2 regions of the Paenibacillus sp. UMB4589-SE434 genome follow, and region 1 is predicted to be linked to the other one. Evidence: riboswitches for the same ligand, from Rfam matches in the RefSeq annotation. Region 1 holds a riboswitch; the other holds the start of a gene.
What was found. Region 1 has a riboswitch for cyclic di-AMP ahead of QP775_RS08000 (APC family permease). Riboswitches for the same ligand answer to the same signal wherever they lie in the genome.
Positions count from the first base shown of each region.

Region 2: another riboswitch for cyclic di-AMP. It lies ahead of QP775_RS24845 (resuscitation-promoting factor); the one in region 1 lies ahead of QP775_RS08000 (APC family permease).

Region 1 is NZ_JASOYK010000001.1:1,939,042-1,943,751, forward strand. It holds gene QP775_RS08000 (APC family permease) at 1-1,451, opposite strand, end outside; cyclic di-AMP (ydaO/yuaA leader) riboswitch at 1,584-1,776, opposite strand; gene QP775_RS08005 (S8 family serine peptidase) at 2,360-4,710, shown strand, end outside.
Region 2 is NZ_JASOYK010000013.1:10,091-14,800, forward strand. It holds gene QP775_RS24835 (HD domain-containing protein) at 189-1,484, shown strand; gene QP775_RS24840 (TatD family hydrolase) at 1,520-2,287, shown strand; cyclic di-AMP (ydaO/yuaA leader) riboswitch at 2,480-2,673, shown strand; gene QP775_RS24845 (resuscitation-promoting factor) at 2,966-4,087, shown strand; gene rnmV (ribonuclease M5) at 4,237-4,710, shown strand, end outside.

The sequences.
Region 1 (4,710 bases):
GTGATACCCGCGACAGGCAGAATGATCACATTTCCCTCAATTGGCACGGATGGTTCACAGGTTGTGATTCTCAATTGATCAGCCACTGCTTCATAATGCTTGTTAATACGATGGAAAATAAAGATGATGATTGGTAAAAATACAAACACTGTCCAAACCTGCATAAATTTCGTTAAAAAGAACATCATCGTAACAATAAAGCTTATCAATGCTCCTGTTGTATTAATGATAAATTTCGACATCCAGCCAGCAGGTTTTTCACGAATCCATTTCAGCATCATTCCTGTCTGAGACAGTGTAAATGGAATAAATACCCCTACTGCATAAAGGGGGATAAGATGTTCGGTCTGCCCTTCAAAAGCAATAATGAGCAGAATGGAAAACAGCCCTAAAATAACAATGCCATTGGAATAACCTAATCGATCTCCTCTAACCGTAAACATTCGCGGGATAAACTTATCCTTCGCCAGATTAACAGCCAGCAATGGAAAAGCAGAGTAGCCGGTATTCGCAGCCAGAATTAATATTAATGCAGTAGTACCTTGTATAAAGTAATACATAAAGTTGCGGCCAAACGTTTGTTCAGCAATTTGAGAAACAACCGTTGCCTCTGCTAGAGGACTAATTCCATAATAATAAGCTAAAATAACGATTCCTGAAAACAAGATTGCAAGCAGGGAGCCCATTGCGATTAACGTTTTGGCAGCATTATTTGGTGCTGGGCTTTTAAAGTTAGGAATCGCATTTGAAATAGCTTCCACCCCGGTTAATGCGGAGCTGCCCGAGGCAAATGCTCGCAGAAGCAGAAATAAACTAACTCCAGCAACGGGTGTTCCGATGGGTGTGTGCAGTTCAGGTGATACATGACCAAACAAAATATTGTAAACCCCTACACCAATGAGAATAAATAAAGCAAGAACAAACAAATAAACCGGATAAGCTAAAATGGAAGCAGATTCTGTTACTCCTCTTAAATTTAATATCGTTATAAAAATAACGAATCCAATTGCGATAATTACATTATGATCATGCATGCTTGGAAACGCCGATGTGATCGCATCCGTCCCAGCTGATACACTTACAGCAACCGTTAAAATATAGTCAACTAATAAAGATCCTCCCGCAATCAGCCCTGAGTACTTCCCTAGATTTTCCTTTGAGACAACATAAGCGCCTCCACCATGAGGATACGCAAAAATAATTTGGCGATACGACAAGATAAGGGCTGTCAATAACACTAACACCCCAATAGCGATCGGGATCGAATACCAATAAGCCGCAGCACTAACCGTAATTAAGACTAACAATATTTGTTCAGGGCCGTATGCCACTGAGGATAAAGCATCTGAAGAGAGAATAGCGAGCGCTTTTGTTTTATTTAATTTCTGCTCGCCCAATTCAGTCGATTTTAATGGTCGCCCAATTAAAAATCTTTTTAGCGAAGACCACATGAGTTTCACTCCACTTTTTTTATTTGTATAGTACCCTGCAATTCAAAAATAAACTCCGGATCTAAATCGTTTAGTCATTTTTAGGCAAACAAAAAACACAGCATCTAACCCTGTGTTTTCTACCCTAAGTTCGTACCTTCCAATCAACGCTTACGAGGTTAGCTGACGGATTCGGGCCGTGAGAGTAGCCCTACCTGATTCGTTAACGGACTTCATAATTGTCCAACGCATCAGGATTCACCCACATATGATGGACATGCATGTATGCATACATCACATAATGGTTCCCCCGCTTTCCATTTTGGAAATTAAGCGAATTAAAATTTTTCTTATTTGTTCTATTGGACCGCAATGTATAATACTCCAGTTAATCAATTTTGTAAACTAATTTTGTAACAAGCTATTTATACGTCAGGTAACGTTATTTTATGTTTAACTTGACCTTAGGTTTATTTTAGTCCTAAGAACATTGAAATGGGTGTGTGCATGGATCTCCTTTTTCTCTCATGAAGGTACTTCATGTGCAAGAAGCCTCTCAATATAGTTCAAAATACCATCATTAAACGAAAGAATTGACCTATAATTTGAACACATCATATATGAAAAAGGATTCAAGATGATAAAACAGAGCACATGCATGTGAGTATAGGCTTCCAGTCTTTATTGCCCCTGTCTTATACGAAGTATTAAAAAAATATTAAAAAATAAAAGAAAGCTATTGAAATCTAATATGATCTTTAATAAGATGTCAATATACATTTTTGTCCAAATTATTAACCTATTAAGAACTATTAATGAACTTTAATGGTGCGAAAATGTAATCCTGATACAAGGGAGTGATGATGTTATTTGGTTTATCCGCAATTACGGAAAGCATACCCATTTTATAGAGGAGGAATTAATGAAAAATGAAAAACAAAAGAATACTTTCCCTTGTTCTATCGCTTGCTATGGCGCTCAGCCTAATGCCCTCAGCAGTCGGGGCATACGAAAAGTCTGAGATGAGCGGACCGTCTGAGAGACTACTCCATCTGAGGACAGGAAGTGTCAATCTACAGGAGGGAACATGGAACGACGATCTCCTGGAGGAGAGTGGCAGCACGGAGCATAAATTGTACGTCGTTCAATTCAGGGATGTCATAACCGAGTCATCCAAGCAGCTGCTGCTTCAGACTGGGGCGGAAATTGGCGACTATCTTCCTGATTATGCTTATCTCGTACGTATGAATCCACAACAAGCCGGCATCCTCGCCGCAAACGAACTCATTTACAACGTCACTCCATTTCAAGCCCAATGGAAGGACGGCACCACCCTATCTTCAACACACAGCCAATCTAACAATTACGTCATCTCCATATTCAAAGGAAGCGAATCACAAGTAGCCGGTTCGTTGCAGCAGCAAGCAATTACAATTACCGATGTACAGCAAGGCTTCATCGAAGCCGTACTGCGTGATGAACAAATTCCTCTAGTACTCCAGCATTCAGATGTAACCTTCGTTGAGCAAAAGCCACAATACGGAATATCCAATGACTTTATTACTAATCAAATAAACGCCTCTACACCAACCGGTGTGTGGAGCAAAGGTTGGACAGGCAGTGGCCAAGTGGTTAGTGTGGCTGACAGCGGCCTGGATTCAGGAAGCTTAAGCACGCTGCACAAGGATTTTGAAGGACAGCTTCATGCCACGCCAGCCCCGAATCCATCAACTGGTACCTGGTCTGACGCGAACGGCCATGGTACCCACGTAGCTGGTACCGTGCTTGGCAGCGGAGCCATGTCTAACGGTAAGTACAAAGGTGTTGCCTACGGCGCCAAACTACTTTTCCAGGCGATAGGCTGCGGTGGAGATTCCATTTGCCCTGGCGATGTGCGCGACTTGTTCGGTACAGCGAAGCAGCAAGGAGCAGCCATCCATACCAACTCCTGGGGAGCCCGCTTGAATTACTCCTATAACGCCAATTCTTCGCGTGTTGACGAATTTACGTTCAACAACAAGGACTTCACGGTTCTGTTCGCAGCTGGAAATGACGGCAGCTCGAACAATACCATCTCAACTCCTGGCAATGCCAAAAACACGATCACGGTTGGTAACCTACAAAAATCGAACCCGAATCAAATCGCCTCAACTTCCAGCAGAGGGTATGCCATTGATGGCCGGATTAAGCCGGATCTTGTTGTAACCGGTTCCAATATCATATCGGCACGATCATCTGCTTCAACCAGAACGCCTAACCCGAACAATTACTACACCAGCTTATCAGGCACTTCCATGGCCACTCCAGCCGTTGCTGGTTCAGCTGCAATTGTTCGCCAATTTTATATCCAAAATAAACAGGTAACACCATCGTCGGCACTCATCAAGGCTACACTTATTAACGGAGCAGAAGATGTAGGTTATGGCTGGATGAGTAGAGAGACAGGCTGGGGCCGTGTGAATTTGGTTAACTCACTTACCCCAACCGATGGAAGACAAAGCGGCTTTATTGACAACCAAGCTGGATTAAATACAAATGGTTCCATATCGTACCGCGTGAAATCTACAGCAGGCAAGCCATTAAAAATCTCTCTCGTTTGGAGCGATTACCAAGGAGCAGTCCAAGCAGGTAAGCAATTGGTAAACGATCTTGATCTTGAGGTAAAAGCTCCAAATAATGAAATATTAAAAGGCAACTGTTTTGTACAGAACACAGCAAGCTCTACATGCGCCAGTTCTGACCACGTCAACAACGTTGAAAACGTCTATCTGAACACACCGTCAACTGGCGACTACATTGTGACCATTAAAGGCTACAACGTACCACAAGGCGCGCAACCGTTCGCATTAGTGGTGTCAGGTAATAATGCCGAAATCGTTCCCGGTGATACAGAGCCTGTGGTACTGAAAGCACCTGAGCAGTTAACGGTGACCGGTGTCACTTATGATACGGCCAGCCTGACATGGATCGATCCTAACGGTACTGCGCTCGGCCTCCAATACGAAGTATTTAATCAAGGGAACCTTATCGCCACTACTGCGGTGAAAAATTATACGGTAACCGGGCTTACTTCGGGGCAAACCTACACATTTACAGTCAGGGCTAAAAATGCCGAGGGCAAAGTGTCGCCGCATAGCTCACCTATAACAACGAAGCTGCCCGACAAAGATACGGGAACCACTCCATGGCGGGCAGGCACTGCTTACAAAGCTGGCGATCTTGTCTCATATGGTGGATTCGTATATAAATGTATACAGCCACATACCTCATTGACGGGCTG
Region 2 (4,710 bases), on a different contig from region 1:
TGTTTTTTGTTAGATATCAACGATTTTTATCTCATTTTTGGTCAGAGAAGGAATTTTTTATTAAACACAGTTGTCAGAATAATCAATAATACCCCATTACTAGGTAGGTCTAAAAGAGCATATAATTTGTCGAAATGACAGAGTAAAACTAACAGTTACTAACTGAAATGAAAAAAGGAGGTAGGAATATGCTGCGAGAAGAAAAGGTGTTTAAAGATCCAGTGCATAATTATGTACACGTACAGGATCGAACGATCTGGGATCTCATCAATACAAAGGAATTTCAACGATTACGGCGCATCAGGCAGCTGGGCACGTCATATCTGACCTTCCATGGCGCCGAGCACAGCAGGTTCTCACACTCCTTGGGCGTTTATGAGATTACGAGACGAATCATCTCTCAATTTGAACGCAATCAGTTTGAAGACTGGCCTGAGGAGGAAGGGCTTGTCGCCTTATGTGCTGCACTGCTTCATGATGTTGGACACGGACCATTTTCACATTCCATTGAAGAGGCTTTCAATGTTCATCATGAAGACTGGACATGCCGAATTATATTGGGGGATTCCGACATCAATCGGGTACTAACACGCAGAGACCCAACGCTGCCAGAACGTATTGCTTCTATTATACGCAAAACTTATGAAAAGAAAATAGTCGTAAATTTAGTTTCGGGACCTCTCGATGCTGATCGAATGGATTATTTGCTGCGGGATGCATATTATACTGGAGTTCACTACGGCACTTTTGATATTGATCGGATATTACGCGTACTTCGCCCTTATAAAGGTCGGATTGTCGTAAAAGAAAGTGGTATGCACGCTGTAGAGCATTATTTAATGTCGAGATATCAAATGTATTGGCAAGTATACTTTCATCCGGTGACACGAAGTTCGGAATTGCTGCTGCGACTTATTTTTAAGCGTGCTACTGAACTATATCACTCGGGATATGTATTTTCTTACTTTCTGGCGCCGCTAGATTCCTTATTTGAAGGGACTATTACTTCTGCACAATATGTTCAATTGGATGAGGCCTTTGTCCAAACCGTATTTACTCAGTGGATGGGGGAGCAGGATGAGCGGCTTTCAGAATTATGTCAGCGATTCATGGAACGAAAGTTGTATAAATATGTAGAGGTCGATCAGTTAAATACGGAGCTAATGGAAGAACTTTGTCAGCAATGGAAGGCTGCAGGACTTGATCCCGCTTATGATCTATGGTTTGATTCCCCTACTGATATGCCTTATGATGTGTATCGTTCTGGAGAAGAACCGACACAAATGCACATTTTATTGCTCGATCGTGACCAACAATTGGTCGAGCTGTCAAAAAAGTCGGATATTGTTCGCTCTATCAGTGGATTGCATCGTGGTAAGCATTATATATATTTTCCGATTGATAAAATCAGACAGGCAGCCCCGCGACTTTCTGAATCAGTTGTCCGACTACTTCAACTACAAGAGGATCGAGCGTCACAGTAGGAACCTACTAGAGGATACAAGGAGAGTAATTCGACATGATATTTGACACACATACCCATTTGGATAATGAAGCCTTTAATGAAGATCGTGAGGAAGTAATTGCTCGCGCTTTAGAACAAGGCGTGACACGAATGGTAAACGTAGGCTTTAACCGGGAAACGATCCCGACGACCATGGAGTTGGCGGAGAAGTACCCCTTTATTTATGCGGCTGTGGGATGGCACCCAGTTGATGCAATTACGATGCAGAAGACGGATATCGATTGGATCGCCAAGTTGACTGAGCATAAAAAAGTAGTAGCTATTGGTGAAATTGGACTCGATTATCATTGGGATACATCACCGAAGGATGTACAGCAACGTGTATTCAGAGAGCAAATCGGACTCGCACGTGAATTGGATATGCCAATTATCATACACAATCGTGATGCACATGAAGATGTAGTTCGTATTTTGAGAGAAGAAAATGCAAAAGAGGTTGGAGGCATTATGCATTCGTTCTCAGGAAGCTGGGAGACCGCTAAAATGTGTCTGGATATGGGCTTTTATATTTCGTTCGGCGGCCCAGTCACGTTTAAGAATGCTAAACAGCCAAAAGAGGTACTTAAACAGGTTCCAATGGACCGTTTATTGGTGGAAACGGATGCTCCTTATTTGACTCCTCATCCTTATCGGGGGAAACGGAATGAAACCGGATACGTTCGGTTAGTGGCAGAGGTAGCAGCTGGATTAAAGGATATGGATTTAGAAGAATTTTGCAGAAAAACAACCGAAAATGCTCTTACATGTTTTGACATACGTTGAAAATCAACGAAAAACTAACGAAAAAAAGTTCTACACCAACATATACATGGATTTGTTTGATAAAACGAGTAAATTTGGCTTTATTTTTGTTGTTTTTAACGAAAAACGTGATTGCGGCAGTCTTTACAACTTTGTCATAAACACGATATGATTTCTCACAGAAGTTCGATTGAACTTGAATATTGTTCCAACCAACCAGTAACGCTGAATTTCCATTGATTTGGAGAGCGGGGGAACCAGAAGCATGCTGCAAGTGCCAGCAGGTGCGGAGTGTATCCTTGGGGTGAATTAAGAGCTGTCGAGCCGTGAGCCGATATGTTCTTATAGGGCGACTCTCATAGCCCGAACCCGACAGCTAACCTCGCAAGCGTACGGAGAGAGGTCCTCGTGTGAGCCCTAGACTGTTGTTTTGTTTGGGTCTTGATGAAGAAGCCACGAAAGAGAGTCCTCTTGAGACAGGCTTCTTTTGTTTTTGCATCTTACGAGACTCGCATCCTTGCATATTTTGTGGAGCGGGTTCATAGGTTGTAAGAACAAGGAGGAAGAGACGACCGTTACTGGAGTTGGTGTGAGAGATAGGCAGGCACAAGCTTATTTTTCGCAAAAATATCCAATAGTCGCGTCAGATGTATCATGCATAACTTCTCGACGGCGGGACTATGTAAGGAGGACCGAGAAATGGGCAACTTCGTGAACAACGATCCCCATGATCCCCGATCATCCAGCAAGTCACTCGCAATGCGATGGAAGCATGAAAATGTGCGTGTTGTTTCTGTAATTGCTGTAGTTGCAATCGCTATAACTTTAGTTAGTGTGCTGGTGGGATTCAGTTATTCCAAAAAGACGGTCGCCATTGTCGTAGATGGACAAGAGCGTCGTTTGGAAACTCGCCAGGAAACGCTTCGTGATGTTTTGGATGAGCACACGATAGCGGTAGGAAGTCATGACGAAGTATCTGTAGCGTTAGATACTGAAGTCAAAGATGGGGCTCAAATCACCATAGAACGTGCTAAGCCAATTCAGATTACGGTGGATGGGCTAACGAAGACGTTGTATACAACTAAGGACAATGTCAAACAAGCACTTACTCAATTAAATATTAACCTGAAAGCGCAAGATAAAATTTTCCCAAGCAAGTTGACCTCGATTGCGTCTAACATGAACATCAAAGTTGTGCGTGTGACCAAAGGGGTTGAGGAGCGTAAGGTGAAGGTGCCTTATCAAGTCGTCAAACAGGCAAACCCGGATATGAAGAAGGGTACCAAAAAGACAGTGCAGCAGGGCCAGTCAGGTCTGGTCGTACAAAAGATCGAAAAGACCTTCGAAGATGGGAAGCTTGTCACTGCCCGTATGGTAGACAAAAAAGTGCAGACCAAACAAGTCAATAAGGTTATCGCTTACGGTACGAAAAAAGAACCTGAATTAGTGGTACTGTCTGCGGATAGCGATGACGTTGGTCAGTCTTCTGGCGGCAACTCAGATTTTGATTACAAGAAAAAAATTACGAATGTGCAATTAACAGCATACACGGAAACTCCAGGTTCTGTGGGGGCCAAAACAGCCTCCGGAACAAAAGTAACCGAAGGTCGTACGATTGCGGTAGATCCGAAGGTCATTCCACTTGGCTGGTGGGTATACATCGAAGGCATTGGCTTCCGCCGTGCTGAAGACACAGGTGGAGCCGTCAAAGGCAACATCATTGATGTATATTACGACTCCTCCAAGCAAGTGCAGCGTTTCGGACGCAAGAAGGGATATACGGTTTATGTTATCGGTCCTGTGAAGCCGGAGGCGAGTTAGGAAGTCTCTAGTGTAGTGTTAGCTGTGTGGATTGCAGCTGTGTATTTATGATATAGTAATTCATATTCAAATATGTCATGCTAAGAAGAGGGGATTCCCTCTTCTTTTGTATTTTAGTTGTACTTTTTTTGGGAAAGGGGCAATTGCCTGTGATACGTGAGGTTATTGTCGTTGAAGGAAGAGACGACACCGTAGCGATAAAACGAGCGGTAGATGCAGATACTATTGAGACTGGCGGATCGGCTCTAAATGAGATGACGTTTAAGAAGATCGCGCTGGCGCATGAGCGCCGGGGCGTTATTATATTTACGGACCCTGACTTCGCTGGTGAACGGATTCGCAAAGCGATTGCAGCTCGTGTCCCTGGATGCAAGCATGCATTCCTAACCAAGCAGGAGGCGCTCGCCAAAGGCGACATTGGGGTGGAGAATGCTTCGCCCGCAGCGATTCGCCATGCACTTGATCATCTGCGAACAGAGATGCCTGCCTATGAAGGCACAGTGCTTACCTGGACTGATCTGGTCCAGGCAGGACTTACTGCTTATGAGGGATCGGCCGATAGACGCATGAGACTAGGTGAAATACTAGGCATAGGGTATTGTAATGCCAAGCAATTATTAAAG